DNA from 3 places in the Desulfitobacterium elongatum genome. Region 3 is predicted to be linked to each of the others. Evidence: riboswitches for the same ligand, from Rfam matches in the RefSeq annotation. Region 3 holds a riboswitch; each other region holds the start of a gene.

Region 1 (10,484 bases), 1.1 Mb from region 3:
TATCCCGAGTATTTTAAGATTAACGACCAATGGATTCTTGCCTCGCAGAGTCGAATGGACTGTGTCCCAGTTCTCCTTCAAGATGGTTCCATCCAAATCATTGAATTTCGCAATCTCAAAATGGGAGATCGTGTTGTTCTTGGACGAACAGAGGATGGGAGCGAAGGAATCTATGTCTATGCTGAAGGCTTTGCCTCGAAGGATGGCAATACCGATGTCTTTGCTTTCCGCTCCGGTCGTTCCCGTGAGACGGCCTATTCAAAAGATTATAATAATCTTTATGACTTATTGCGCCATGAAAAGGAGCAGGGCTATATTGTCTGGGTCTTGGGTCCTGCAGTCGTCTTTGATTACGATTCTCGGGCGGCACTCGCAGCTTTAATCGATAAAGGGTATGTGAATGCGATCCTTGCGGGAAACGCAATGGCTACCCACGACCTTGAGGCGAGCATCCTAGGGACCGCTCTAGGCCAAAATACCTACACCCAGGAATCCCAGCCCAATGGGCATTACAATCATCTCGATATAATTAACCTGGCTCGTAAGGCAGGCTCCTTGGGAAATCTTATAGATTCATCGAACGTTACTGAAGGTGTCGTTTATTCCGCCTTGAAAAGAAAAGTTCCTATAGTCTTAGCTGGCTCCATTCGCGATGATGGCCCACTTCCCCCTGTACTCCCCAATGTCTATGAAGCGCAAGATGAGATGCGAAAACATACTCGGAAAGCAACCACCTTAATTTGTCTGGCTACTCAACTCCATACCATAGCTGCGGGGAATATGACACCTGCATATACTGACAAAGACGGTGACATTCGCCCCGTCTATATCTACTCTATTGATGTCGCAGAATTTGCAGTGAATAAGCTCAGAGACCGTGGGTCTCTCGAAGTGACGACAATAGTTACGAATGTTCAGGATTTTCTTGTGAATTTAAATAATAATCTGAGTTAAGGTATGAAAGTTCTGGGGTCGTGTAGCTTCTTTAGGGTTTTTTAACGGTTCTTCAGCGTATACTCACAAAAAACTCCCTCGAAGAAATCTTCAAGAGAGTTTTTTATTTTTTCCAGTTTTTACTTAATAATGAAAGAGCTCTTCAGAGAAACAATGAGATTAAAGACAATTTTCTCTGGGGTCGTATATTTTGTATCCACATTGAAGTAGCCATGACGGAAGAACTGAAACTTTTCTTGTGGTCTGGCCTCTTTCAGATTCGGTTCGATAAATCCTTGGATGATTTCTAAAGAGTTCGGATTAATATAATCAAGGAACGATTTTCCTTCCTCTTCTTCCTGTTCATCCTGAATTAAAGAATCATAGAGTCGAAATTCAGCGGGTACTGCCTGAGTTGCTTCGACCCAATGAATCGTCCCCTTGACCTTACGGCCCGTGAACCCGGAGCCGCTTTTTGTCTCTGGATCATAGGTACACCGAATCTCTACCACATTCCCTGTTTCGTCTTTAATGACCTCTTCACACTTAATAAAGTAAGCATTCTTTAAGCGTACTTCATTGCCCGGGAAAAGTCTAAAGTATTTTGCAGGAGGATTCTCCATAAAGTCATCCTGCTCGATGTAGATTTCTCTAGAAAACGGAATTTGGCGTATTCCCATTTCTGGATTTTCTGGGTTATTCTCAGCATCTAACATTTCTACTTGCCCTACTGGGTAATTGGTGATCACAACTTTTAAGGGGTGTATCACTCCCATGGTCCGTGGAGCTTTTAGCTTTAAGTCCTCACGGATAAAGTGCTCGAGCATCTTTGCATCGACAACGCTGTCTGCCTTGGCAACCCCAATAGCTTGTGCAAAGTTCCGAATAGACTCCGGAGTATAGCCGCGACGACGCAGACCGGAAATGGTTGGCATGCGAGGGTCATCCCATCCATCCACAACCTTTTCATCGACAAGTTGCTTAAGCTTACGCTTACTCATAACTGTGTTAGTGATATTCAGCCGAGCAAATTCATACTGATGAGAAACATGCTCCATCTCACATTCACGGATAACCCAATCATACAAAGGACGATGATCTTCAAACTCTAGGGTACAGATTGAGTGAGTTATCCCTTCAATGGCATCCTCCAGAGGATGGGCATAGTCGTACATTGGGTAGATACACCACTTGTCCCCTGTATTATGATGAGTCGCATGGGCAATCCGATAAAGGATAGGATCACGCATATTAATATTTGGAGAGGACATATCTATTTTGGCACGGAGCACTTTTTCTCCATCTTTGAATTGTCCTTGACGCATCCGCTCAAAAAGCTCTAAATTCTCCTCAACGCTTCGATCCCGACAAGGGCTTTCCTTACCAGGCTCAGTCAGGGTCCCGCGATTTTTACGAATTTCCTCTGCAGAAAGATCACAAACATAGGCCTTCCCTTTATTAATCAAAAGAAGGGCTCGTTTATACATCTCATCGAAATAATTTGAGGCGAAAAAGAGGTTGTCCCAATCATAGCCTAACCACTTCACATCTTCTTTGATGGACTCTACATACTCCGTATCTTCCTTTACCGGATTCGTGTCATCAAAACGCAAATTTGTTTTTCCCTTGAATTCATCTCCTAAATCGAAATTTAGGCAAATTGATTTTGCGTGCCCGATATGTAAATATCCATTCGGCTCTGGAGGGAAGCGGGTTACGATATGATCAACCTTTCCCGTCTTGAAGTCCTCGAGGATAATATTGCGCAAGAAATTCGATGACTTATTTTCCTTTTCCACTGTTCTCAACCTTTCCTACCGAATTCGCACCCTTTGCTTGTGTATCTTCGATACGGTGTCAATTCATTTCTGATTAAAAAGATTTTATTCTACACCTTAGCTTAATTTCCCTCTTTTTTGGCCATAAGACATTATTCTTCAAAGAGTTTCTCGGAGAATCCAATCGCTGATTAAGTCTTGCCTATTAGTCTTACCAAATTCACTTCTCTTAACGCATCGCTTTTCATCCACTTCATTTAAGATAAGGTAAGAGTCAGGACACTGCTTTAGTTCCTGACTCGTTTGTCTCTCCGCCATTTCAGTTAGAGCTCATAGTCCCCTGCGGCTTCAGGTTGATATAAAATCTTTTCCACTTTTAACTTGACGATACCAGCTGGAACCTTCCAATCAAGTATATCTCCTTCTCGGAACCCAAGGATAGCTGTCCCTACAGGTGCCAATACTGATATTTTGTCTTCAAGCAAATCAGCATCCTCTGGATAGACAAGAGTATACATCGTTTCTTCCCCTGAGTCCAAATCCCTCAAGAGAACCTTCGAATTCATAGTTATGGCATCCGGTGGAATCTCTTCTGAGGATACGATATTCGCTTTTTCCAATTCATGTTCGAGATCTTTTAAATAGTCCTTATTCTTAGCCGATCCGAATTCCCTCTCTTTGTTAATGAGTTTAAGTAGACGTTCACGGTCAGCAGATGTGATGTCAATTATTCTAGCCATTTTGTCCTTATCCTTCCTTTTCTCAATAAACATAGAGCGACTATCGTTCGCTTGATAGCCGCTGTTTTATACCCTATTCGACTCTAAATGTGGGAATATGATGAGTCCATCTAGGTTTTATTATAGATTATTTTCCTAGATATGTAAATCCTTTACTCTCAAGGGTCCTCTCTTTCGAGATGAATTTGTCTAAACAGTAAATCTCTAGGGTAAGACCATATATTTTTGGAAAATCCAGTCTTTTTATCATTATTTTCGAAAAAACGGTATTGACATTTTAATTTACAATATGGTAAAATAATTATTTTGCATTGAATGTCAAAGCATGATATACTTAGATGTAATCAACGAGTCACATAGGAGGTGGGTTTATTGTTTCAAGTTGGCGATAAGGTTCTTTATCCTATGTATGGTGCAGGCGTAATTGAAGCCATCGAAGAAAAGGAAGTCCTAGGAAAAAACCGAATTTACTATTTCCTAAATATCCCTCACATCAGAATGAAAATAATGATCCCTATTGAAAAGGCAAATGATTTAGGCATTCGACAGGTCGTCAAACCCGATGTTCTACAAAATGTACTCGACGACTTGTATAATGGGGAAACCGACCCCTTAAGTGATGATAACCAGAGATATCGTCGAGATATGAATAAAAACAAGATAAAGTCAGGCGATATTTACAAAGGAACTGAGATCATCCGTGATTTAATGCGGAAAAGTAAAATTAAGAAGCTAGGTTCTGAAGATAAAACGATGTTGGAAAACGCCCTCCGAATTTTGACCAGCGAATTTATCCAAGTCAAAGAAGTTCCAAAGGAGCAAGCTATAGATATGTTGGATAAAGTCATCAATATCTAAGTTAGAGACCAACTCAATGTGAATTGATTGGTCTCTTTTTGTGTAACAAAGGGACGGCTCTAGTTCTCTCTTTCTGGAATTCGAAGACTCTTTTTGAAAGTATACATAATTCATAGCCAGCTTCCCAAGAATTCCCTTGAATAAAAGGGTAAGCGAAACTATAATATTAAATAATTAACTAAAAAACTGAATAATTACTGGATGATATCTACGGGAGAGTGGCTTATGGCTCGCCGAAGAAGTTAAACTTTCAGGCACTTGAATTTAAGTAAGACCGTAGATTGACAGAACTCTGGAGAGACCCAAATCGGGCGCCGAAGGGGCAATGTATTTTTTCGTAAATCTCTCAGGCAAAAGGACAGAGTATGAATGTTTATTAAGGGACAGCTTTTAAGCGATCTCTTCTTAGACTTATACTTACACTACAGAGTCAAATCCTTTACGATTTGGCTCTTTTTATAAATAAAAGCAGTCCCTCAAGAGACTGCAACAAAGAAGATTAGAGGAAATAAAGGAGGAGACAAAACGATGGAAGGCTTTCACAATTTTATTCTCTGGTTAAACAATTACCTCTGGGGCCCCCCAATGCTGATTCTACTTTTTGGTACGCACTTATTTTTAACGTTTCGAACACGCTTCATCCAAAAATACATCATCAAGGCAATTAAACTCTCTGTAACCAAGGACACATCTGCTGATGGGGATGTAAGTCAATTCGGTGCCCTTACCACAGCTTTGGCTGCAACCATTGGTACTGGTAATATCGTCGGTGTAGCTACCGCGGTTGCCTTGGGCGGTCCAGGCGCTGTACTATGGTGCTGGCTTACAGGAGTATTTGGTATCGCAACTAAGTACTCTGAGGCCCTACTGTCTGTCAAATATCGAGTCAAAACCTCTGATGGGACAATGCTCGGTGGACCCATGTATGCACTCGAAAACGGGCTGGGTCAGAAATGGCTTGCTGTGTTATTCTGTATCTTCACTTCGATTGCCGCCTTTGGGATTGGTAACATGGTTCAAGCCAATTCGATATCTACTATGGTCTATGATACTTTTACCGTTTCTCCCTATATCAGCGGTCTTATTATGGCAGTCCTCACTGGTGTCGTCATTATTGGTGGAGTTAAGTCCATTGCCAACGTGTGTGAGAAACTCGTTCCGTTCATGGCCATTTTTTATGTCCTTGGTTGTATTGTCATTTTAGCTATGAATTCTGCGTATGTAGCTCCTGCCATTTCTTTAATCTTCAAATCTGCCTTTACCCCTAGTGCAGCTGGTGGCGGCTTCATTGGAGCATCCGTAATGATGGCTGCACGCTACGGTATTGCTCGTGGCCTCTTCTCCAACGAGTCTGGATTAGGATCAGCCCCCATCGTAGCAGCCGCAGCTCAAACGAGAAACCCTGTTCGGCAGGCTCTGGTTTCTTCTACCGGAACCTTCTGGGATACTGTAGTTGTTTGCGCAATGACCGGTATCGTCGTAGTAAGCAGCATCATAAGAAATCCTGCGGCCGCAGAGGGCTTAAAAGGTGCTGCACTGACCAATATGGCCTTTGCTCAAATTCCTGTGGTTGGTCCGATTGTTCTTACTGTAGGGCTTTTAACCTTCGTATTCTCAACCATCCTGGGCTGGTCTTACTATGGTGAGAGAGCGATTGAATACTTATTTGGGAAAATAGCGATTATGCCTTACCGCATCCTCTGGGTCATCGCTGTATTCGTGGGTTCTACAATGAAACTTGCTTTGGTATGGGATATGGCTGATGCCATGAATGCCCTGATGGCGGTTCCAAACCTCGTAGCGCTACTCCTCTTAAGCGGAGTCATTGTATCAGAAACAAAGAAGTATCTCTGGGAAGAGCGTTTGGATGAGGTCTCAGACGAGCCTATTCGCCTCAGCGGAAAATAAAATTTACCATGCAGAATAGGAAGCACGACCTTATGCGGGTCGTGCTTTTATTTTGCCTTTGGCATTTCCTAGAATATCTATGAACATGAGGGTCTAAACGGGTTGAAAAGAGGGAACAGGTCCCTCTTTTCAACTTTTAAGCCCTGATAATCATTCTCTCCGAATAACCCGTCTCACAACAAATGGGGCTAACAATAAATTTTTTCTCAAGTTTTATAGGATCATAGGCCAATTTGGCCTTTCTTAACCCGAGTATTCCCAAATCCTCTTCTCGATTGATATACATGACATTGTGCAAATAATTTTCTGCGAAGGTTTTATTGATAAAGGCGTAGATACCTTTATATTTTGTATTCCCTTTTTCGATATGAATGACCGCCATTTTACTATTTACTATCTCTCCAAAAGTAAAGCCAGCGATTTTCCCATCGACATACACTGCCATACCAATAACTTCGAGGTCCTCAAGGTGGTTTAAGACGTCTCTGATCCCCTCAAGCTCACAAAGGAGCTGCCTACTTTTAACCTTCTGGTTCTCATACCATCGGCTTGCGAAACCCAAGCAATCATCGATAACTACCTGATCGTGAATATCCTTTACTTCGTAGCTATAGCTATTGATGAACTGATTGTAGTGATTTTTCCTTTTATGCAGCTTTTCTCCCGAAAGATGAATCAATCTCTCTGTTTCATAGATATAGTCGAAATTCTTAACATCTTCTAGGAACAAGATATTTGATCCATAAATCTCTGTCAACTGTTTCATAAAGGGTTCTTCAATATCCCTAAATAGAGCTTTGAATCCTGGATCTTCTTGTTTGATTTTGATCAGTTCTTCGATTATGCCGGACAATTTTTCCTCAGAAAAACCAATAGGCTGCATAAAGAACGATCCAATCTTTTCTTCAGTCTTTTTTAGAACGAGCGAATCGTCAATCACCGCATATTCTACATTACAATACTTTTTCCATAAGTAGAGTGTCAAAAAGGAATACTCATACGTTTTAAATGTATAATTTTTAAGGTACTTCTGGAATAAGGCTCTATCTTCAAGGCCTAACGCTTTAAATTTAATCATCTTTACCACCCATATTAACTCTTATCTATTCCATTTCAAAAATGGGATTAACCCAACAAAAGGTAATCTCTCACGTAGATTACCTTTTTATCTAAGTGTGTATCTATCACCTACCGTCTAGGGAGAATTTCCACCCAATAATTATCCGGGTCATTAATAAAGTATATTCCCATCTCCTTATTTTCGAAGCATATACATCCCATTTGTTTATGGTGTTCATAGGCCGCTTCGAAGTCATCAACGGTCAAAGCAATGTGGAATTCATTCTCTCCCAGATTATAAGCCTCTGCCCTATCTCTCAACCAGGTTAGCTCTAGCGTATGACTGGAAGAGCCATCCCCAAGATAGACAAGGATAAATTCTCCATCTTCTTGTTCAAGCCGTCTAACTTCTACAAGTCCTAACGCTTCTTTATAGAAGTTAAGACTCTTTTTAAGGTCAAGGACATTAATATTATTGTGGTCAAACTTAAATCTCATATACTATCGTCCTTTCTTAATTTACGCACTCAACGATATTTCTTTTACTCTTATTGTAGTAAAATTCTAAGAAGAAGACAAATAATAACGATTAATTATTGTATAATCCATTACGAGGTGATTTAGATGGAAAATTCAAACCTTAATTTTCAGTATATCTATCATAGCGGCTTTAGCGTCGAGACAGAGCAGAATTTATTCATATTCGACTACTATCAAGGCTCGGTTGATCTCAAGGATAAAAATATTTATGTCTTTTCCTCACATGTCCATTCAGACCATTATAACCCCCATTTCTTTGAATGGCAGAAAGAGCGACCCAATATCCAGTACATATTAAGTAGCGATATTGAGGGAGACCCTAGTATCCCTCAAAAGAAGGACAATATCACCTTCATATCTCCCTATGAGGAGATCAGCGTCAATGACATAACCATCAAAGCTTACAATTCTACGGATGAAGGTGTTTCGTTTCTAGTTCAGTCTGACAGAACTCATATTTTCCACGCTGGAGATCTGAATTGGTGGTACTGGAGCGGTGACCCTCAGGCGGAAATCGAGAAAGCTGAGAGAATGTTCAAAGACGAAATACTAAAGATCAAAGGTGAAGACATCGATATCGCCTTCTTCCCCGTTGATCCGAGATTGGAACAGTATGACTCAATAGGAGCAGAATACTTTATTCGAGAAATCAAACCACGAGTTCTTGTACCAATGCACTTTGGAGATGATTTTATTACACCGAGAAAATTTGCGGATAAAATGAAAGATTGCCCCACTCAAATCATTGAAATTACCCACAGAGGCCAAAAGTTCTCACTCTAATAAGGGATACTTAAATGTAGCTTAGTTACGCCTCCAGTTTAACTTTATACCCCATGGTAGATAAGTTCGGTGGAATTTGAGTCGTTGTATAATTCATACTTATAGGTGTCCCAGTGCCAGTTAGTATCGAATATGTCTTCAGCAGTGGTACCTGCTTCTAATTGAGTATGCCCCGCACTTTTGATGCAGGGCATACTCGTTTAGTGTTACTTATGATAAGGCTCACTCTTACTGATTTTCATCGCTCGGTAAATCTGCTCCAGGAGCATAAGCCGAATGAGGGGATGGGGAAAGGTTAACTGGGAGAAGGACCAGCGGTAATCGGCCCTTTGTCTAACCGTTTCTGATACTCCGAGCGAACCTCCGATAATGAATACGATACTGCTTTGACCGTTGACTGCAAGCTGATCTATATACTCAGAAAGGCCTATAGAAGAAAACTCTTTACCCTTGAGATCCAGTAAAATGACATAATCCTGAGACCCAATACCTTTTAGGATTCGTTCTCCTTCTTTCTGTTTAACGCGTTCTTCGTCGGCTAGTGAAAGCCGTTCTGGACAGGGTTCATCAGCTATCTCCATCATATCAAGACGGATGTAAGCACTTAACCTTTTTGTGTATTCCTTAATTCCATCCAGCAAAAACTTTTCACGAATTCTCCCAACTGCAATCACTTTTACTTGAAGCATTACACTACCTCATCACTCTAAATATATATAATTAGGCTTATGCCCGAAAGACACTGCCTTTCGGGTTGTTAGCTTTACTAAGGGAAAGCCCTAGTTGAATGTATTCGCTTAATCAGGTAATGGCTACAACAAGGGAGGATCATGAGATAGCCTCATACCCTCCCTTATCCTACTCACTCTATTAACTTCGAAATGTATTCAACCTGTATAATACCCATCGATACAGCGCCCATGGCGCTATGGCTTGATTTAAGTGATTACTGAGGCTTTAACTCTACCAAAGTAAGCTTAACATCTTTCGTCTCTCCATTCCGATAGTAGGAGACGGTAATGCTATCCCCCGATTTAAACTTAAACAATTCATGAGTCAGCTCTAAGGAACTCTTAACCGTTACTCCATTAATTTTCACCAATACGTCTCCGGCTCGAATTCCAGCCTTGTCGGCAGGGCCTCCTGCAGAGACTTGGGATACATAGGCTCCCGCTGGCCAGCCCTGTTGGGCAGCCCATTCCGGAGTGTAACGATTATCAATGGATACTAGAAGTCCTGGATGACTTGCATACCCTTTTTCGATAAGCTGCTGAATAATTGGGAGAGCATCTGTAATCGGGATTGCAAAGCCCATCCCCTCAAAACCAGGCTCTGCATTTTTCGCTGAGTTAATTCCAATGACCTGACCCTTATAGTTCACTAAGGGACCACCGCTATTCCCCGGGTTTATCGCAGCATCCGTCTGAATTAAGTTGAAGCTGGATTCTCCTTCAATCAGAAGGATACGATTCTTCGCTGAAACTACACCCTGCGTTACAGAACGGGCAAACTCTTGCCCACCGGGATTCCCGATGGCAACTACTGGTTCACCGACTTCGAGTTGATTCGAGTCCCCAAGTTGAGTCGCAGTAAGGTTATCGGCACTGATCTTAACCACGGCAAGGTCCGTACGAGCATCTTGACCGACTAAGGTCGCATCAACATTTCTACCATCTGCCAAGCTTACGACAAGCTTCTTAGCATCAGCAATAACGTGATAATTTGTGACGATATACCCATTCTTGGCATCGACGATAAAGCCAGAGCCACTTCCCGCTTCGGCTAGTCCTGCCGTCCCACCGAAAATTCGTCCGTGCTGCTGAAAGTTTCCTATGCCTACAACGGCTGGTCCAACTGTTTTAGACACCTCAACCACTGGAAAACC
Region 2 (10,484 bases), 1.9 Mb from region 3:
ACCATTCTCGAAAATGTTATGGAAGGTAGCATATACCAAGAAACCTTTGCACGAACATTGCTCGCAAGATTGTTATTCAAACGAGCGGATGTTTATAAAAGAATAAGTGTACTAAGTGGGGGAGAGCGAGTTAAAGCATCTTTTGCGAAGATACTATTACAAGACATGAATCTGCTTATCTTAGACGAGCCAACAAATTATATGGATATGCAGTCTCTCGAAGTCATTGAGGAAGCGCTTCAAAAGTATGATAGAACCTTACTGTTTGTTTCTCATGATCGAAGGTTTATTAGTTCCGTTGCTGACCACATCATGACGATAGAAGATCATGGGATTAAAGTGTTTAGAGGGAGCTATGAGGAGTACACGGCGAGTAGAAACAAATGCTTGAAGGAGGATAAGTGTGATATTCTAAAGGATATCTTTATATTGCAACATCGGTTATCGGAGGTCGTGGGAAGAATTTCTATGCCCTCGAAAAGAGACGATCTAAAAGCTTTAGACAAGGAGTATCATGAGATATTAGGAGAATTGAAGAGGCTTAAGAGGGTTTCGGACGAACTTTGAAGAATTTATCCAGAGTTAATAATATTAGCGTAGGGCTGGGTGAACACGATGGAGTTGGTTTCAATTTTTCTAGCGAGTTTAATTATGGGGTTTTCTGGAGCAATTATGCCTGGCCCGTTGTTAACTGTAACGATTAATGAAAGTCTACGTCGTGGATTCGTGGCAGGACCGCTTATCGTCCTAGGACACGCGCTCTTAGAACTCCTCTTAGTCAGTTTACTCTTATTAGGCTTTGGAACAATCTTAAATCAACAGAGTGTTAAAGGCCTGATTGGGTTAGTGGGTGGTGCTTTTCTCATCTGGATGGCCTATGGAATGTTCCGAGAAGCGCATCATAAAGATTTAGACTTATCCCTAACCTCGACGCAACCTGCGAAAAAGATGAATCCCGTTCTCCTAGGAGCGACAATCTCTGCCTCAAATCCATACTGGTCTCTCTGGTGGGCTACAGTGGGTACAACCTCTCTCGTTCTCGCAGGGAAGAACGGGATTTTAGGATCAACAAGTTTTTATCTTGGGCACATTTCTTCGGACTTAATCTGGTATAGCCTAGTTTCAGGTGCAGTCGCGACCGGTCGGCACTTATTTACCCCCGTTATTTACCGAACTATTCTTTGGGCTTGTGGATTGTTCTTGATCGGGATAGCGATTTATTTCATCGATTCAGGAGTTCAGTTTTTCGTAGGCTAACGAGTTACGAGAAGTTTTAAAACTATTCTCGATTTGTCAGAACAGGGCTTTCAATAGCGTCTTAATAGATAAAAAGAGCAATCTCTCTAAATTTTTGCAGGATATTCGGAGAAAATACCAGCAACCAGCAACCAACAGCCTGTAATTACGTAAACGTTACAGAGGTATTAGGGAGGAAGACTATCATGATTACACAAGCAGCTCATAAGATGGCCTTAAAATGGATGATTACTGCATTCGTTCTAACTCTTCTCGTCGGATGTTCTCCATCAAATTCTCAGTCTCAGAATCCCCCCTCACAAACTGATTCGGCTACTCAGACGCCTTCATCAAATCAATCGACTCAACCGAGTCCATCACCCCAAACAACTCCGTCATCTTCAACTCAGGCTACTAATCCTTCTCAAGGATTGTTATTGAACATGAAGAAGCTAGCTGAGCAAGGGAAAGTCATCAATTGCGACTTTCCTGCAAAGACAAGTGTCTTGGAAGATGTAAAGAAAAAATGGGGCGAACCGGATAAAGTCGATTGGGTTCCTGCTGCTAAAGGGAATTATGCGACATATTTAAGTCATGTTAGCGTATTTGGCTTTAATAAAGGTATGCAAATTTTTGAGGTACGGTCCTACGATAAACAATTGCAGTTACTCTCCCTCACTATGACTAAAGAAGTATATGGAACTCCTGCTTATGATGTAAAAGTTAATGGGGAAGAAATCATTGGGTATACTGCAGGACAAGAATTTAAAATCGAGCTGGTATTTCCACAACCGACTAATAGTAATCCTGATCCCATGATGGATCATTATCTCGTTCTTTATCCTCAAGGTACAGTAAATAGTATGGCAAACGACCCAGGTCGACAATGGTAGGGCTCCACAAAAATGGGTCCCCAGAAGATATCTTCTGGGGACCCATTTAACTTGAAAATTTGGCCTGAGGATGCGAATCCTCGCTACGCTCTACACGTAATAAATTAAATCCTGCAAGCTTGAGGATTGCAGGATCTGATGAATATTATTGCTTAGATGCTTGCTAGTCTAACGCTCATGTCAAAGGCTTTCTGACAATCGAGGGGGAATTGCTCTGCTTTCACTTGAGATTTGTGTTTTTCGTCAAACCTGGAGGCTTCATATCTGGAGTAATCCTCAAACTGGTAGGTATCAGTGGAGAGGATATACTCTGAAGTGCCGTTCAAGATTCGCAGGCTATTTGCGATAGAGCGAAATACTGCTTCGTAGCCTACTTGCTTCAGAATTTCCTCCGGGACATTCATCGTATAAATGAAACCTGAAGCTATCTTTCCTTCAAAAACTGAACGATGCCCCTCGTTATAGGAAAGGTTGGAGAAGAGCAAACGTTCTAAGAAGGAACGCATTTCTCCGGTGATATTTCCGAAGTAGATGGGTGAACCCAAAAGGAGGACATCACATTCTAGAATTTTTCCCAAGACATTAGTTAGGTCATCCTTCATAGCACAGTGACCAATATGCTTGGAATCCTTCCTTTTACAGGCAAAGCAGCTGGTACAACCTTTGAAATTCAAGTCATACAAATGGATTAGTTCAGTTTGAGCGCCTATAGATGCTGCTCCGTCAAGCGCTTTTTGCAATAATGTAGCGGTATTCCATTTTTTTCTAGGACTCCCGTTAACAGCGATTACTTTCATAGCTCTTATCATCTCCAATTCAATACTCAGTTAACGTTAACTGATACTATCATTATAGGGGAAGGGACAAATACAACAAGTTCGTACTCATTAAGGGTTTGAGCTTGAGCTAAGGTAGACATTTAACAGCTTTGCATTTAAAGTAGTCCGTGAAGACTTAATACGGAGGGAACAATAAATAATGAACATGTGGGAATTATTCGTAGCATTGATCTTAGGAATAGTCGAAGGTTTAACGGAGTATGCACCCGTTTCTTCAACGGGTCATATGATTCTTGTCGATGACTTATGGCTTCATTCGAAAGTAATATTTACCGCGCCAGTGGCCAATACCTTCAAAGTTGTTATTCAGTTGGGTTCGATTTTAGCAGTAGTTATCTTGTTTAGAGAGCGTTTTATGAATCTCTTAGGACTACACAGAGAACAGACCCTGAATTCGAAACAAAGGGATAGGTTAAGCCTCAAGAAAGTTATTGTAGGCTTGATCCCAGCCGGGGTACTTGGGGTTGCCTTCGAGGATTTTATCGATGAGCACTTATTCTCAGTGGAAACGGTTATCATAGGACTGGTCATCGGGGCCATTCTTATGATAGTCGCAGATTGGGTCCGACCAAAAGAACCTAAAGTAGAGAAAGTAGACCAAATAACGTATAAACAAGCACTCGGGATTGGACTTTTTCAATGTTTAGGTTTATGGCCGGGATTTTCGCGTTCGGGTTCTTCCATTTCGGGAGGAGTCATTCTAGGTATGAGTCACCGCGCTGCCTCCGATTTCACCTTTATCATGGCTGTTCCGATAATGTTAGGAGCAAGTGGTTTATCTCTCTTGAAAAATTGGCAATACTTTACGCTTGATGTCTTACCCTTTTTCATCGTTGGTTTTATCAGTGCCTTTGTATTCGCATTACTTTTTATTCGTTTGTTTCTAAATCTTATTAACCGAATCAAGCTTGTGCCGTTTGCGCTTTATCGGATTGTGCTAGCTGCTTTAATCTATGTGATCTATTTATAATTCTATTCTATAGATGTACAACGAGTGGCATATAAAGGTCATAGAAAAAGTCTCATTCTTGCAGTTGCTTCTAGAAGTATATATGTACATTTCTTATTCCAGATTCAGATACATTATTCTGGCCAAATCTTTGAAGTCATTTTTATTATAAAACTCAAGTGCATTCGTATTAAAGGAATACACTTTTACTTCAATCCGATCGATGTTCATGCTTTGAGCCCATTGAATGACGACGTCTAAAAGGGAAGAGCCAATATTTCGGTGCTGGTAATCATGCCTTACTGCAATACTATCGAGCTGAACCCATTCTCTTTTTTTTATGACAGGGAAGTTTGGTGACCTCATGATGAGGCACTCTGCTAGACCAATAATCTGGGAATCCTCTTCGGCAACAAAAAGAGCCTTATCATTACCATGAACTAAATCGGTAATATATTCTTTCGACCGAGAAGGTCCCTCGGGCTGTATAAAGAGTTCTGTGTGATTCGAACGATGCAATCCATCAAGTTCTGAGTATAGTTCAATTATTCCAGCGTAGTCGTCAAGGATTGCTTTTCTTATATTCATCGAAACTCCTCCTCGTACCTAATGTCCTTGCTATTGAATAATCATAAGCTGAAGGCTGGACTTTTTCAATTGAGTCTTTTTCAACTTGCAGCTTTAGTAGATCCCCTCATGAGAAGTTGGGGTTGCAATTCTTTGTAACTGTGTTTATAATACGTTTTAATATTAAATAGGGCTGGATGATGTTTTCAGGAGAGTGGCGGTTACGCCCACCGACGGAGTTATACTCTCAGGTACTTTAAATGAAGTGGAACTGGAAACGGACAGGACTCTGGAGAGTTCCGAAAGGACGCCGAAGGTGCAAAACAGCTATAGCTGTTAAATCTCTCAGGCAAAAGGACAGAGGATATATTTTTGATGAGGATAATTCATGGAATTGTCTTATTTCCTTTTTAAAAATATTCTTTAAAGTACTCTCCAGAGTCAAATCAAAATCTGATTTGGCTCTTTTTTAGTGGGATGAATGGGAATGATAAGGAAGAGACTGCAAAAAGAAGATGGAAAAGAGGTAAGAAAAATGCCATTGGAAACAACACATGAAAAATCAAATCGGGTCATTATTACAATCTTGGGAAAAGACCAAATCGGAATTATTGCTTGGTTAACAGGGCGTTTAGCTGAGAATTCAATTAACGTATTGGACCTTAGTCAGACCATCTTGCAAGGTTTTTTTACCATGATTATGATCGTGGATGTCAGTCAATCCTCTGTAGCCTTAGCTGAGATTACCGAGAAATTGAAGCGCGAAGGAACGGAGCGGGGCTTGAAAGTTAATGTACAGCATGAGGATATTTTTTCGTTCATGCACAGAGTATAGGGAGGCTTATCATGAAAATGCACTTGGCACCTCATGAAATTTTACAGACCCTTGAAATGGTTGAAAATGAGAATCTAGATATTCGTACGATAACCATGGGTATCAGTTTATTGGATTGTGCTGGGGATGACATAAAGCGCGTGGAGCAGAAGGTTTACGATAAAATTACTCGCCAAGCAGAAAATTTGGTGAGTGTTGGTGAAAGCTTGGCTGCACGCTACGGGATTCCAATTGTCAACAAGCGAGTGTCAGTCACTCCAGTGGCCCTGCTGGGATCTAATTTTCATCCAGAGGATATGGTTCGCTTGGCGAGAACTTTGGATCGGGCTGCGAAAACAGTGGGTATTAACTTCTTAGGAGGATTTTCGGCGCTGGTCCAAAAGGGTTTAACCCGCGGAGATGAAGCCTTGATTGAAGCGATTCCCCAGGCCCTTGCGGAGACCGAATACGTGTGTTCTTCAGTGAATATCGGATCGACGAAGGCTGGAATAAATATGGATGCCGTCTTAAAGATGGGACAAGTCGTTCTCGAATGCGCGCACCGCACTGCGGATCAGGACGGGATTGCTGCAGCTAAGCTAGTGGTCTTTTGCAATGCTCCAGAGGATAACCCCTTCATGGCGGGGGCTTTCCACGGTGTGGGAGAACCGGAAGTTGTTATCAACGTAGGAGTAAGTGGTCCTGGTGTTGTAGCACATACTGTAAAAAAACACCCGGATGCGGATTTAGGGGAACTGGCCAATTTGATCAAGCGCACAGCCTTTAAAATTACACGAATGGGTGAGTTGATTGGGCGCGAGGCTTCCAAAGAATTAAAAGTTCCATTTGGAATCGTTGATCTTTCGTTGGCTCCAACGCCGGCTATAGGGGATAGCGTTGCCGAAATCTTAGAGAATATGGGCTTGGAACGCTGTGGTGCTCATGGAACTACTGCTGCTTTAGCATTATTAAATGATGCGGTAAAAAAAGGTGGAGCCATGGCTTCCTCTCATGTGGGAGGTTTGAGCGGGGCTTTCATCCCGGTTTCTGAAGATGCGGGGATGTCCTATGCCGTAGAAACAGGAGCGTTAAGCATAGAGAAGCTTGAGGCAATGACCTGTGTTTGTTCCGTTGGACTAGACATGATTGCAATCCCAGGGGATGTTGAGGCAGAGACGATTGCGGGCATTATTGCTGATGAGGCAGCCATTGGAATGATCAACAAAAAAACGACTGCAGTTCGAGTGATTCCGGCGATAGGGAAAAAGGCTGGAGATCGAGTTGAATTTGGAGGGCTACTTGGTGGAGCACCCGTCATTAAGATTAACCCTTTCTCTTCTCGTCAGTTTATAAGGCGTGGAGGGAGGATTCCCGCTCCCATTACAAGTTTATCAAACTAAGATTTACACGAAAACTACCCCGTATCACTAGGATCAAGTCTGAGTCGAGTGATGCGGGGTAAAGAATTATATGGAGGGTAAGAGTGAGGAGGAAATATTTTCATTTTAAAGTGATTCCAATCACATTATTTTAAATGCTAAAAGGGTTAGAATAAGTCATAAGCTAAAAGATAATTTAAAGGGGGACTTTAAATGGTTAATATCATGAAAAATATTGAATTCTCACAAGCTCTCAATCTTAAAGAACTTATCGAATACAAACAAGGTCAAGTTATCAGCATGACAATTGCTCAAATCCCTGCAGTAAACATTACTTTATTCTCCCTGGATGAAGGGGAAGGAATAAGTACACATACGACTTCAGGAGATGCTTTGGTTCAGGTTCTCGATGGGGAAGCGGAAATCACCATCGGAGATAAAGTTCTAACGGTTAAAGAAGGGGAAACAGTCATTATGCCCTCGGATATTCCACATAGCCTAGAAGCCCGTAAAAGGTTTAAGATGCTTCTAACGGTTATCAAAAAGCCAAAAGAGTAATAAAGGGATTGACTTATATGTTTTTTCTTGAATGCGTAGTGATCAGTCGAAAAGGGTAAGGAGCAACTTGAATAGCTTCTTACCCTTAAGTTATGGTGAATAATTACATGATTTCCTTATTCGAATCCGAGTCTAGCTTTTTTCGTTTAAATATTTACATTAGAGCTAGACAAATTCCCTGTTTCATAGTATTCTTCAAAATATGATTTACTATCCTAGTAATTCGCTATGAATAAGGGGAGTTGAATATGGGCAAAGTTTGGGAAAAAGATTATGATGAGCTGAATGACTTTGAAAAATTGAAACTGAAGCAAGATGGCTTGGATATACTTGAAAAGCTTTCAGAATACAAAGAATCGGGTTTTGAATCCATCACACCTAAAGAACGTGATCTCTTAAAGTGGGCGGGGGTCTATGTCCAGAGACCGCGAACTGAAGGATATTTTCTATTGCGGGTAAAGATTCCTGGTGGGGTCATGAATTCTCAGCAAGCTCGTGTGTTAGCTGATATCTCAAAAAAATATGGACGGGGAATCATTGACTTGACCACGCGTCAGGCCATCCAATTTCGTTGGATTACGATAGAAACCCTTCCTGAAATAATGGATACTCTTAGACAAGTCAACCTGCATACTATTGAGTCCTGTGGCGACTGTCCGCGAACCGTTATAGGAAATCCTCTCGCAGGAATTGACCCTGATGAAACAATGGATACTCGAGAGATTGTTCAGCAAGTCTTTGAATATTTCCAGGAGAACAGAGAGTTCTCGAATCTTCCACGAAAGTTTAAGATTTCGATTTCAGCCAATGTCGATAATACGGGACATGCACAAATCAATGATATAGCATTTACACCGGCAGTTAAGAGAGAGGGCGAGAAAGAAGTTTATGGATTTCATGTCTATGTTGGTGGCGGGCTCTCATCTAAACCTCAGCTTGGCCAAAGGCTGAATTTCTTTATTCATCCCCAGGACGTATTAAAGGTCTCCATTGCAGTGGCAACCCTCTTTAGGGATTACGGCTATCGGAGTAATCGACGACAAGCGCGATTAAAGTTTCTCCTGGCGGATTGGGGAAGAGAGAAGTTTGAAACCGAGCTCCTAAAACTGACTGGTCCTCTTGAAAGTGAAGGGATAGACTTAACCCGTGGGTGGAATGCAGGATATTTTTATGGCGTTCATCCTCAAAAGCAACCAGGACTCAATTATGTGGGGTTATCCGTTCCTGTCGGACGATTATCTGCAGAGGATCTGCTTGAAATTACACAGTGCGCAGATATATACGGAGATGGCTCTCTTCGAACGTGTAATTCGAAGAATCTGGTGCTGGCTAATATACCCACTGAGACTATTGAGGCCCTCCTCGCTGAACCGATCATCGTGAAATTCACTCCGTACCCAAAATCCTTTATAGGGTACACGATGTCTTGCACGGGTAAGGAATTTTGCAATTTAGCGCCAGTCGAGACTAAGAATTTTGCCTTGAAAATTGCTCAATATCTCGATGAAAAGTTTGAGTTGGATACCCCCTTGCGTATTCATGTCAATGGTTGTCAGAATTCCTGTGCTCAATTACACATTGCGGATATTGGTTTAAGAGGGATGCTCGGAAAATGGAATGGGGAAACTGTCGAGAAATTTGAACTCTCTATAGGAGGGCAATTAGGGATTGATGCTGGGTTTGCAATACCTCTTGAAGGAGCGGTTCCCGCTGCTCAAGTTCCAGAGGTTTTGGTTGAGTTTATCGAATTCTATAAAAGCAATAAACGACATCAGGAGGAATTTCACGATTTTGTTTCTCGGCTCGGAGCTCAAGCGTTTCAAGACCTTCTTAATCCCCATTTGAATTAGACAAGGTAAAGAGCTTCGGGATATACTATCTCATTATCCGGAAGTTATTCTGTTTACCTCACACACCCATCGCCCACTTGATGAAACAAGTATCAATACTGACAACCAACCCTTTACTACTGTCCACACTGGTGCTGTGCACTATACTATTGTTACCGATGGAAAAGGGGGGAGAACTCGCGAGCCTCAGGTCAATGGATTATATGTCGAGGTGAAGGGCAATCAGGTTGTGATTAGAGGTAGAGACATGAAAAATCACTCCTGGGTTTTTAATAAGGAAATACTTAAAGAACAGAAATAGCATCTCAATAGATCAAGAATTGAATCAAAAAAAAGAAAATATCGGAAAGTCGGAGAACTTCTATCGGAAGGCCCCCGGCTTTTCGATATTTTAAGGATTTATATATGATGTAATCATATCCATTGATGCTTTTGCAAAAAAACTTTAAGCGCCTTTACTTACATATGTTCCTGTTCCTTTCTTTCGAATATATTTATAAATTGCAGGAACAACCAAGATAAGGACTGTCAATATATACAACGTCCCAGAGATTGGGCGCATAAAAAGTATAGATAAATCTCCTTGGGAGGTCATTAACGCTTGTCTGAAAGCAATTTCCATCATCGGTCCAATAACTAAGGCTAAGACTAAAGGTGCCGGTTCATAGCCTCTCCCACGAAGGAAATAGCCCAGAATTCCGAAGATGGCAAGAACTGCGAGATCAAGAAAGCTGGAATTGACGCTATAAACACCCACGAGACAAAAAAGAACGATAAGTGGAAATAACAGTGGCTTTGGAACCTTCATGACGTTGACAAATATTTGAACAAGCGGGAGGTTTAGAATAAGGAGCATGATATTACCGATATACATACTCGCGATAACCCCCCAAAACAGGTCAGGGCGTTCTGCGATCAAAGTGGGGCCAGGGGTAATTCCATGCAGCATCATTGCTCCCACCACTACTGCCATCGCTGGGGTAAACGGAACACCCAAAGCCATCAAAGGGACATAGGCACCGCCGACAGCCGCATTATTGGCTGCTTCCGGTCCAGCTACCCCTTCAATCGCACCCTTACCAAACTCTTCCGGATGCTTGGACAATTTCTTCTCGGTCATATAGGAAACGAAAGTGGAAATAACAGGTGAAGGGCCAGGCAAAAGCCCTATAAAGAAGCCAAGAATAGACCCCCGAAAAATCGGACCAGCAGAATGCTTTAGCTCTTTCTTCGTAGGAAGTAAATCACGCATTTTAATTTTAATTAATTGGCCATATCCTTCTTTCTCTGAAACCGAAAGCATGACTTCGGCGATACCAAAAAGTCCCATGGCCACAGGGAGAAATTCCACGCCTTGCCCCAGTTCCGTAATTCCAAAGGTAAAGCGAGATACACCTAT
Region 3 (10,484 bases):
ATCGGGTCGATGTAGCTTAAGACAGCGATTGTCTGTCCCTTAAGTTCCTTGACCGCTGTAAAATATAAGAAGTAAGCAATTCCAGTATGGACTATACCGAGAATAAGGATTAAAAGGATGGAGCTTGAATTCAGGTCGGAAAAGCTCATATGCTTTTTCGTTAAAATATAGGGTAAGAGGACCAAAGCTGCGACTATTAATTGAACTAAGGTCGTCTCATAACCGGACAGATTCTTAATAAATTTATTCATTAAAATGACGCTGGCATAGAGAGCCGCCGCTGAAAGGCCAAAGAGTATACCGACCGGGTGATTATAGGAACCCGCCGCAGTATTATCCCCAATATTCACGATTAGAAATAGTCCGATCATAGCAGTAATGATAGATCCTACCTTGAGACGGGTAAGTTTTTCCTTAAGGACAAAAGGGGCTAAGATCATTACGAATATTGGAGCAAAATAATAACTTAAGGTTGCATTTGAAATCGTCGTGAATTTATATGACTCGAACAAAAATATCCAATTCAGGCCAATCGCTGCGCCTGAGAAACCGAGAAGTAGGCCATTCTCTTTGATGGATTGAAGGGATGGCTTCTGTCGGACGAAGAAACTAGCACAAAATAAGAATAAGCTGCCGATGACTCCTCTTAGAAACGCAATTTCGCTCGAAGAGAGATTAATTTCCTTCACAAAAACCCCGATGCTGCCAAAGGTAAGCATAGCCGTTACGAGTTTGAATTTTCCACTCACTGCTCTCTCTCCTTATTCGATGTTTTAAAAATCGCTTATACCAATGGTAGTCCAATTTGAAGCTTTGAGCAATAGGTTCAGAAACTGTGCTCCATCCTCCAGAGCATTTTTACCTGTGTCATGTTCTTCAAAAGATAAACATCAAAAGCCACGAAGTACGTTGATCTGTACTTCGTGGCTTTCTAATGCTACAAGGAATTTTCTTTTAGTCGAGAATAACGTCTACTTGATCCCCGTTTTTCAGTCCAAAAGCATTTCCTTCATCGGTATCTACATGCATGTCCAAAGCATAGTTCGGACTGACACGAATCAAGACACGTTCAAAGATCCCCGCACGAGGTCCTGGAACTGAAACTTTAACATGATCTCCATCTTTAAGGTTATGCTTTTGTGCATCTTCTGGAGTCATATGAATATGGCGAGCAGCAATGATTACTCCCTGTCCAAGTTGGACTTTACCTGCTGGACCTACGATTTCTACGCCAGGTGTTCCATCAAGGTCTCCAGAATCATGTACAGGCGGCTTTACCCCTAACTTAAAGGTATCAGTGGCTGCGAGCTCGATTTGAGTCGCTTTGCGGGCTGGGCCAAGTACCCGAACGTTAGGCATTGATCCCTTTGGACCGACTATGGTTACAGTCTCCTCAGTAGCAAATTGTCCTGGTTGACTTAAATCTTTTGTACGAGTGAGTTGATGACCTGCACCAAATAAGATTTCGATATGTTCTTGGGATAGATGAAGATGACGATTGGATATTCCGACAGGTACTTTAAATGCTTCCACTATAATAACCTCCTGGTTTAGTATTTTTCTGACTCGGTAAATGTTACTAATACATTATACTCCTATTTTCGCCAAAATCCATTTTTCTAAAAACTTTTAACTTTAAGATTCCCCAAAATATAATAACACATGACCTATGAACAGAATTACTTTTCACTATTTCTCAATTTTTAGGCCGCCATTATTTCTTAAAGAAAATCCCTCCCCGCACGAAGCGGAAAGGGAATATAAAGGAATTTAAGTGGCATTATGCCATAATAAAAATAAACTAATTACTTTTTCGCCAGCGAAGATCTGGCTTCCGGGCAGCTCCTGTCTCATCCAAGCGGGTGACCAAAGTATTGTAAGGAGCATTTTTAACGAGTTCTGCATCGTTCTTCACTTCATCGGCAATCCGAATTAATACGTTAGCAAACTCTTCTAGAGTTTCCATGCTCTCAGTCTCAGTGGGTTCGATCATCATCGCTTCCTCTACGATGAGCGGGAAGTAAATCGTCGGAGGATGATATCCGTAATCTAAGAGCCTTTTTGCAATATCCAAGGTATGCACGCCATAAGATTTCAAGTTCTTCGGAGTGATGATAAATTCATGCATGCAAACCCGATCTAGGGGCAGGTGATAATGTTCTTTCAAGATACTCATAAGGAAGTTAGCATTGAGTACGGCATTTTTTGAAGCATTCGTGAGCCCTTCCCCGCCTAAGGCCCGAATATAAGCATACGCTCTGACAAGCACGGAGAAATTAGCATAGAAAGCACGTACACGGCCAATGGAAAGTGGACGGTCATAATCCAAGTAATATTTCTCCTCTGGAGTACGAATGACTACAGGTTTAGGTAAATATGGCGCAAGGAATTCCTTGACCCCGACAGGTCCTGCACCCGGACCTCCCCCACCATGTGGAGTGGAGAACGTCTTATGAAGGTTTATATGCACGACATCAAAGCCCATGTCTCCTGGACGAGCAATTCCCATGATGGCATTCGCATTCGCTCCATCATAATAGAGCAGTCCTCCGACATCATGAATAATCTTAGCAATCTCGAGGATATTCTCATCAAACAAACCGAGGGTATTCGGATTGGTAAGCATTAAGGCTGCGACTTCTTCATTTGCTACTTGCCGTAAAGCCTCTAAATCCACCCCACCCCGTTCATTCGAAGGGACTTGCACAATCTCGAAGCCCGCCATTGCTGCAGTCGCTGGATTCGTTCCATGAGCAGAATCCGGAACAATAACCTTAGTCCGTTTGCTATCTTGGCGATGTTCATGATACGCCTTGATGATGAGAATCCCCGTCATTTCACCATGGGCACCTGCTGCAGGCTGCATCGTGAACGCATCCATCCCGGTAATTTCTCCCAAATCCTCCTGAAGTTCGAACATCAGTTGAAGTGACCCTTGGGTTAACTCTTCCGGCTGATAAGGGTGAAGCTGGGTAAACCCAGGAAGACGGCAAAGCATTTCGTTAACCTTCGGATTGTACTTCATCGTACAGGAACCAAGCGGGTAAAAGCCGGTATCTACTCCATGGTTGAAGGTTGAAAGTCGGGTAAAGTGGCGAACGACATCCCCCTCAGCGACCTCAGGTAAATCGGGTGCTTTTTCCCTCAGAACTTCAGAGGGAAGTAAGCTATCGAGTGGGATTTCCGGGACATCACATTTCGGAAGACTTACCCCTGTTCTACCCTCCCCACTTTGATCGAAAATAAGTGGTTCTAAAGCTTTCATTTTACTTCCCCCATTCTGGCCACGAGCCTATCAATCTCTTCCTTGCTCTTTGTCTCTGTTACACAGAATAGGAGATGATGGTCAAGTTCAGGGTAGAAACGGGATAAATCGAGACCACCAATAATCTTATGTTTAAGGAGTTCTTCATTGATTTTAGAAGGGCTAACCTCTGTCTCTATAACAAACTCATGGAAGTATGGAGAGGAAAAGGCGACGCTCATCCCTGGGAGTTTTGCAATCTCTTGAGCTGCATAGTGTGCCTTCTGGAGATTAAGATTCGCCATTTCCTTCAAGCCTTTCTTCCCTAACCCAGCCAAATGGATGGTAAAAGCTAACGCACATAACGCTTCATTAGAGCAGATATTTGAGGTCGCTTTCTCACGACGGATATGCTGTTCTCGAGCTTGGAGGGTTAAGACATAACCCTTTTTCCCGTTCTTGTCTTTGGTGGCACCCACGATACGTCCAGGCATGCGACGAACGTATTTATCACGGCAGGCTAAAAATCCAAGATAGGCTCCTCCGTAGTTAAGCGGGTTTCCGAAGGGTTGCCCCTCGCCCACGACGATATCCGCACCTAACTCTCCAGGAGACTTAAGAAGTCCAAGGGAAACGGGGTTCACGGACATCACGAGAAGAGCCCCTTTGCCATGAGCGAGCTGTCCAATGCTCTCTGCCTTCTCGACTGAGCCGAAGAAGTTCGGGCTTTGGATTAGAACTCCTGCAACCTCCTCTGTCAGGACCTTTTCGAGAGCTTCAAGATCGACAACACCGTTCTCGAAAGGAATCTCGACAATCTCCACTCCGCGCGGCGGTAGATAGGTTCTTAGAACCTCCCGATACTCTGGATGAATCGTCTGGGGAACTAGGACTTTACTCCGACGAGTCGCGTCGCAACTCATCAAGGCAGCCTCAGCTAAAGCGGAAGCTCCATCATACATCGAGGCATTCCCTGCGTCCATTCCGGTTAATTCACAGACGAGAGTTTGATACTCATAGATCGCCTGAAGTGTTCCCTGGCTAATCTCGGGTTGATAGGGTGTATAGGCTGTATAAAATTCGGAACGAAGCAAAAGTTGATCGACAAAGCTTGGAATATAATGTTCATAAGCACCTGCTCCGAGATAGGAAGCATAGTCATCGATCGTTGTATTTTTACTGGCAAGCCCTTTTACATGCTTCACGAGTTCAAATTCAGACATTCCACCTCGGATGCTTAACTGAGCCTGGCGCCGAACGCTTTCCGGGATATCCGCAAAAAGCTCTTCCATCGATTTTACTCCGATCCGGGCAAGGATTTTTTCCTGCTGGTTCGCCGTGTTCGGCACATAATTCATCTTAATGGCCCTCCTCCGCTAGAAACGCCTCATATTCAGCGGCTGTCAGCAACTCATCTAAGTCTTTAAGATCATCGGCTTCTACCTTAATCAACCATCCATCACTATAAGGGGCGCTATTCAAGAGATCCGGCGCATCCAGAGCATCTTGATTATATTCAACTACTTTTCCACTGACCGCAGAAATAATATCAGAAACTGCTTTGACAGACTCTACAGTCCCATAGGATCTTCCTGCGACTACAGTCGTTCCGTTTTCTGGCAGTTCTACGAAAACAACATCCCCTAGACTTTCTTGAGCATGCTCTGTGATTCCGAGAGTTACGATATTCCCTTCAACTTTCGCCCACTCGTGGGATTTGCTGTACTTTAATTCTACTGGATTCATAAATTCATCCTCCTAAACTTATTATTGATACTTGATACTTAGCTTAATTTTGATTCTCGTTAAAAACTTAGTCTATAAAAGCCTAAATCCTTAAAATAATACCCAAGGATTTCGTTTTACAAAAGAGAGCGGCTTCTAAGCGAGCAGGAAAGCAAACTTCGCGAAAAGTATGCAGCGGAGACGGGTTGGAAACACGACGTTTCCAACCGGCCACGAGGCATGGACGCCGATTTGGCCGGGAACCCGTCGGAGCGGAGAACTTGAGCGATTAGTTTGCTCCGCGTAGCTTACGGAGCGAACGGTGGAAAACGAAATCCTGGAGAATCACGCTTTCTGTCTCTTATAGAACAACGACGGAATTATCTGTGCCTTGACCGCCTTACCCCGAATGATAACCTCCAAAGTTTCTCCCTGCTGCGCTAAGTCTGCACGAATGAGTCCAAGCGCAATATTTTTATCCAAGGTTGGGGAGAAGGAACCTGAGGTTACAAAGCCTACCTCTTCTCCAGCTTTTTGAAGCGGATAATGGGAACGAGCAATCCCGCGCTCAATCATTTCCAGCCCGACAAGTTTACGGGGAACCCCTTTTTCCTTTTGTTCAAGTAGCGCGTCTTTCCCGACAAAGCTTTCTTTCTCAAGCTTTACAAAAAAACCAAGCCCTGCTTCCAAAGGAGAAATATCTGGGCCAAGTTCGTTGCCGTAAAGGGGTAACCGAGCTTCGAAACGAAGGGTATCCCGTGCACCAAGTCCAATCGGCTGTATTCCTTCGGCTGAACCTTCTTCAAGAATTTTTCTCCAGAGCTGGGACGCTTTTTCGGGAGCAAGATAAACCTCAAACCCGTCCTCTCCGGTATAACCGGTCCGAGAAATAAGACAAGAGATTCCATCCACTACACCGTGTTTAAACCAGTAATATTTGATTTCTGCCAAATTTACAGAAGTGAGTCTTTGGAGAATTTTCTCTGCGAGGGGTCCCTGCAAAGCCAATTGGGCAACTTGATTTGAACGGTTTTCCAATTGAATATTAAATCCCTCTGCCTTCTCCTGCATCCAAGCGAAGTCCTTATCGGCATTGGAGGCATTAACTACGATGTAAAAATGTTCCCCATCATAACGATAAACTAGTAGGTCATCAACGATTCCCCCATTGGAATAACACATCGGAGAATAGAGAATTTGGCCATCCTGGATACGCGTTACGTCATTTGTGATTATGTACTGAACAAATGCAAGGGCGTCCTTTCCTTTGACGTCCACCTCTCCCATGTGGGATACATCGAAAAGTCCAGCTTTGGTCCTTACTGTATTATGTTCTTCGATGACACCTGCGTATTGGACCGGCATTTCCCAGCCCCCGAAATCAATAAGTTTGGCTCCTGCTTTTTGATGTTCTTCATAAAGGGGGGTTCTTTTGAGTTCTGTCACTTTCAGACACCTCCTTAAAGTTTGAGTATGCACGAAATTTAGAAAATCATGATAAGAATTGTTAAATAAAAAAAGACAGAAAATCGCGCATCGCGCAACTCTGTCCTTTAACCTGAGAGATTCGCCTTTCGGCTCCCCTTTGGTGTTCTCCTTACGAGAAACTCTCCAGAGTCCCGTCTTCCAGCAGTACTTTTGCCTGAGAGCTTCCCCTCCTGAATGAGCGATCATCAGGAAGTTTCTCCTACGGCGCCCGGCTTTGCCGAGTCTCTCCTACTGAAATCATCCGGAACATATTCACTTTTCCTTTGCCACTCTATTATAGTCGCCAAGGGGCTTATTCGTCTACTAGGTAAAAAAAGATTTTTCAGTTTCTTTTCGAGACTAACTGCCACTAAGACTCCTGCATCCTACGAGCTAAAGCTTTTGAGCAAGGGCATTCAGTTCATTTCCAACCTGTTGAACCTCTTCGACCATTCGGGTAATCTCCTGTGTAGCCCGGGCTTGTTCCTGTGTAATGATATTATTCTGAAATACTCCTTCAGTAATCTGCTCCATCGTTCCTTGAAACTGTATAAGCAATTCATTAATCTCATTAGCCGAACGATTACTCTCGTCAGCAAGTTTTCGAACCTCTCCCGCCACAACAGAGAATCCTTTTCCTTGCTCTCCAGCTCGGGCTGCCTCAATCGCCGCATTCAATCCCAAGAGATTGGTTTGTTTGGAAACGCGTCGAATAAATTCTAAGGCATTCCCTGTGGCTTTTACTTGTTGTTGAGCGTCCTGTGCCACAGAGGCTACGGTTTGGCTGACGCTTGCAACCTCCTCTGAGGAGGCTGCCATTTCTTGAATGGCACCGGCGGCCTGTTCTAGTGCTTGTCCTAAACGTTCAACCTGCTCCCTAAGCGTTCCTTTCAATTCTTCGTCACGCATCGTGGAAGCGATCATTCCCGCAGCTACCTTGGCGACAGGTGTGACAATCTTCAAGGGCCCTGCAATTCCAAAGGTGCCTACCTTCTGTCCCTCCAGTCGAATAGCAATGTTAAACCCTTCACGCTGCCCTTGAGAATTTTCCTCATCCTCTTTGGTCACTGCGATTTCGTGGATCGGAGTCGTCATGATGCGAAGTGCCCCATTATGAACCATTCCTATCCGTTTTTTTGCTGAATCCGCAATGATCTTCCCACTGGGATCACAAACAATGCCGTGAAAGCCGCTTTCCGAATAAATTAAATCCACAATACGATGAGCAAGATTTTCCGTGAGCTTCATGCACCTTCATCTCCTACCTCAGCAACTCTTTTTTAGGGTCGCACTCTGTATCACACTATTCTAAATTAACATACTATTTTTATAGTACTCATTTCTTACACCCTTGTCTATATTTTTTTGCACTAAAGGACTTGGAAGAGAAATTCTCCCAAGTCCTTTAGTTTATTCTGCAATAGAGCCTACAACAGAGGCACAACGTGGACATAAGCTTGGATGCTCCGAATTATTCCCTACTTCGGTATGATACATCCAGCAGCGTTCACATTTCTCTCCAGCTGCCGAGTTTACAGTGATACTTAGTCCTTCAAGTGTCTCAGCAAGTGTTGCTCCTTCTGGCTTTTCTTCACTTGCCTCGTGCAATTGAACTGCAGAGACAATGAAGATTTCCGCCAAATTAGGAATCCCTTTCAGGAAGTCACTCAGCTCAGCAGTGGGGTAGAGATCAACTTGAGCCGTCAGGGGATGATTAATGAGCTTGTCTTGGCGCGCTTTTTCCAGTGCTTTTGTTACTTCTGACCTTACAGCAAGAAGGGTATTCCATTTCTCAGCGAGTGCTTCATCCATCCATTCAGGATTAACTTTTGGCATCTCCTCGATTTGGATATTGGATCCTTCCTTTACACCAGGAATATAAGGCCAAATTTCATCCGCTGTAAAGGTCAAGACCGGTGCCACTAGACGTACTACAGCATTAAGAAGCTCATAAAGCACGGTCTGAGAGGCACGGCGGAGCGTGGAATTCTTCCCTTCGACATAAAGTCGATCTTTGACGATATCGAGATAGATAGCACTGAGTTCTACCGCACAGAAATTATGAACGGTATGGTAAACCCAGTGGAATTCATACTTATCATACCCTTGAAGAACACGGTCAATCACTTTATTCAGCTGGAGAAGGGCCCAGCGATCGATTTCCGGTAGTTCTTGATAGGCGACTCGATCCTTTTCCGGATCAAAATCATTCAAGTTACTGAGAAGGAACCGTAGGGTATTGCGGATTTTCCGATAGGCTTCAGACATCTGCTTCATGATTCGAGGGGAAGCGGCCACGTCATTTTTATAGTCTGCCGAGCAAACCCAAAGCCTTAAGATATCAGCACCCATTTCCTTGATAACCTGTAAGGGATCTACACCATTCCCTAAGGACTTAGACTGCTTTCTACCTTGCTCATCAACGAGGAAGCCATGCGTAAGCACAACACGATAGGGTGCTTTTCCATAAGCAGCAACAGAGGTAGAGAGGGAGGAGTTAAACCATCCCCTGTGTTGATCTGATCCTTCAAGATAAAGATCTGCAGGCCAGGTTAGCTCAGGGCGTTCCTTTAAAACACCCGTGTGGCTCGTTCCGGAATCGAACCATACATCCATGATATCCGATTCTTTACGGAATTTCTTCCCACCACAGGCACACGTCAACCCTTCTGGCACGAGTTCTTCCGCTGGATGAGCGAACCAAGCATCGGAACCCTCTTTACGGAAGATTTCCTGTACTTTGGTAATCGTCTCATCAGTGATAATCTCTTTTCCGCAATCCTCACAGTAAAAAATTGGAATCGGAACACCCCAGGTCCGTTGCCGCGAGATACACCAGTCTCCCCGATCAGCAATCATGTTATGAATCCGGTCTTTTCCCCAGGCAGGAATCCATTCGACCTTTTCAATCTCAGAAAGTGCCTCTTTGCGGAAGCCATCGATTGAAGCGAACCATTGTTCAGTGGCTCGATAAATAATCGGATTCTTACAACGCCAGCAGTGAGCATAGCTATGCTTGATCTTCTCTGAATGAACAAGGGCGTTAATTTTCTTCAAATCCTCGATAATGAGTGGATTAGCTTTATCCACCTTAAGCCCTGCATACACTCCAGCTTCTGCTGTGAATTTTCCTTGGTGATCCACCGGACAAAGGACAGGGAGTCCGTATTCTTTTCCAACATTGAAGTCGTCTTCTCCGTGACCAGGAGCGGTATGGACACAGCCCGTACCTTGCTCAAGAGTGACATGCTCTCCAAGAATAAGTACGGATTCTCGTTCTATGAAAGGATGCTGACAGCGCACACCTTCGAGGTCTTTTCCAGAGAATTGCTTCTCAACGGGAAGTTCCAAACTCCAGATCGAACGCAAATTATTCAGAAGTCCTTCCGCTACGACCCAATGCTCCTCCCCGACTTGAACCTGGACATATTCGAATTCAGAACGAAGGGTAATCGCTAAGTTTGCAGGCAGGGTCCAGGGAGTTGTCGTCCAAATCACGACATAGGTATTCTTCTCCGTAAGGACTCCCTTTCCATCTTTCACTGGGAACTTGACATAGATTGCATCGGAGGTCTTCTCCGCATATTCAATCTCCGCTTCAGCAAGAGCAGTCTCACAGGAAGGGCACCAATAGACAGGCTTTAATCCTTTATAGATATAGTCCTTTTTAGCCATTTCCCCGAAGACTCCGATTTGAGCCGCCTCATACTCCTTTTTTAGCGTCAAATAAGGATGATCCCAATCCCCACGGACTCCGAGTCGTTTGAATTGTTCCCGCTGGATCCCGACGTACTTTTCCGCGTACTCTTTACACATGGTTCGAAATTCTACGGGAGAGACCGCATGACGGTTAACTCCAAGTTTCTTAATTACCTGTTGTTCAATCGGTAATCCATGGGTATCCCACCCAGGAACATAAGGGGCATCATAACCTGCCATCGTTTTATACTTCACGATAATGTCTTTGAGCACTTTGTTCAAGGCATGTCCAAGATGGATATCGCCATTGGCATAGGGAGGACCATCATGCAAGACAAACTTTGGCCGC

What was found. A riboswitch is a leader RNA that binds a small molecule or an ion and turns the genes downstream of it on or off. The one in region 3 is predicted to bind glycine.
Region 1: it holds a riboswitch for glycine, as region 3 does, so the genes downstream of both, ACZ42W_RS00285 (alanine/glycine:cation symporter family protein) here and gcvT (glycine cleavage system aminomethyltransferase GcvT) in region 3, are expected to answer to the same signal.
Region 2: it holds a riboswitch for glycine, as region 3 does, so the genes downstream of both, ACZ42W_RS19165 (ACT domain-containing protein) here and gcvT (glycine cleavage system aminomethyltransferase GcvT) in region 3, are expected to answer to the same signal.

The regions. Positions count from the first base shown of each region.
Region 1 covers NZ_AP038772.1:44,658-55,141, reverse strand. Annotated here, with positions in the region: gene ACZ42W_RS00305 (putative NPN-dependent ornithine cyclodeaminase) at 1-954, shown strand, start outside; gene ACZ42W_RS00300 (glutamine--tRNA ligase/YqeY domain fusion protein) at 1,074-2,732, opposite strand; gene rnk (nucleoside diphosphate kinase regulator) at 3,035-3,451, opposite strand; gene ACZ42W_RS00290 (CarD family transcriptional regulator) at 3,824-4,309, shown strand; glycine riboswitch at 4,592-4,681, shown strand; gene ACZ42W_RS00285 (alanine/glycine:cation symporter family protein) at 4,838-6,217, shown strand; gene ACZ42W_RS00280 (DUF2156 domain-containing protein) at 6,354-7,295, opposite strand; gene ACZ42W_RS00275 (VOC family protein) at 7,406-7,774, opposite strand; gene ACZ42W_RS00270 (MBL fold metallo-hydrolase) at 7,901-8,599, shown strand; gene rlmH (23S rRNA (pseudouridine(1915)-N(3))-methyltransferase RlmH) at 8,806-9,288, opposite strand; gene ACZ42W_RS00260 (S1C family serine protease) at 9,546-10,484, opposite strand, start outside.
Region 2 covers NZ_AP038772.1:4,049,623-4,060,106, reverse strand. Annotated here, with positions in the region: gene abc-f (ribosomal protection-like ABC-F family protein) at 1-567, shown strand, start outside; gene ACZ42W_RS19190 (LysE family transporter) at 616-1,257, shown strand; gene ACZ42W_RS19185 (YjgB family protein) at 1,443-2,129, shown strand; gene ACZ42W_RS19180 (flavodoxin family protein) at 2,282-2,926, opposite strand; gene ACZ42W_RS19175 (undecaprenyl-diphosphate phosphatase) at 3,108-3,938, shown strand; gene ACZ42W_RS19170 (N-acetyltransferase family protein) at 4,032-4,505, opposite strand; glycine riboswitch at 4,682-4,757, shown strand; glycine riboswitch at 4,764-4,855, shown strand; gene ACZ42W_RS19165 (ACT domain-containing protein) at 5,020-5,319, shown strand; gene ACZ42W_RS19160 (DUF711 family protein) at 5,331-6,698, shown strand; gene ACZ42W_RS19155 (cupin domain-containing protein) at 6,891-7,235, shown strand; gene ACZ42W_RS19150 (nitrite/sulfite reductase) at 7,484-9,085, shown strand; gene ACZ42W_RS19145 (tripartite tricarboxylate transporter permease) at 9,531-10,484, opposite strand, start outside.
Region 3 covers NZ_AP038772.1:1,187,222-1,197,705, reverse strand. Annotated here, with positions in the region: gene ACZ42W_RS05540 (DMT family transporter) at 1-749, opposite strand, end outside; gene pduL (phosphate propanoyltransferase) at 955-1,533, opposite strand; gene gcvPB (aminomethyl-transferring glycine dehydrogenase subunit GcvPB) at 1,802-3,265, opposite strand; gene gcvPA (aminomethyl-transferring glycine dehydrogenase subunit GcvPA) at 3,262-4,602, opposite strand; gene gcvH (glycine cleavage system protein GcvH) at 4,604-4,990, opposite strand; gene gcvT (glycine cleavage system aminomethyltransferase GcvT) at 5,315-6,415, opposite strand; glycine riboswitch at 6,513-6,587, opposite strand; glycine riboswitch at 6,590-6,698, opposite strand; gene ACZ42W_RS05510 (methyl-accepting chemotaxis protein) at 6,830-7,255, opposite strand; partial or broken gene ACZ42W_RS05505 (sugar diacid recognition domain-containing protein) at 7,343-7,684, opposite strand; gene ileS (isoleucine--tRNA ligase) at 7,847-10,484, opposite strand, start outside.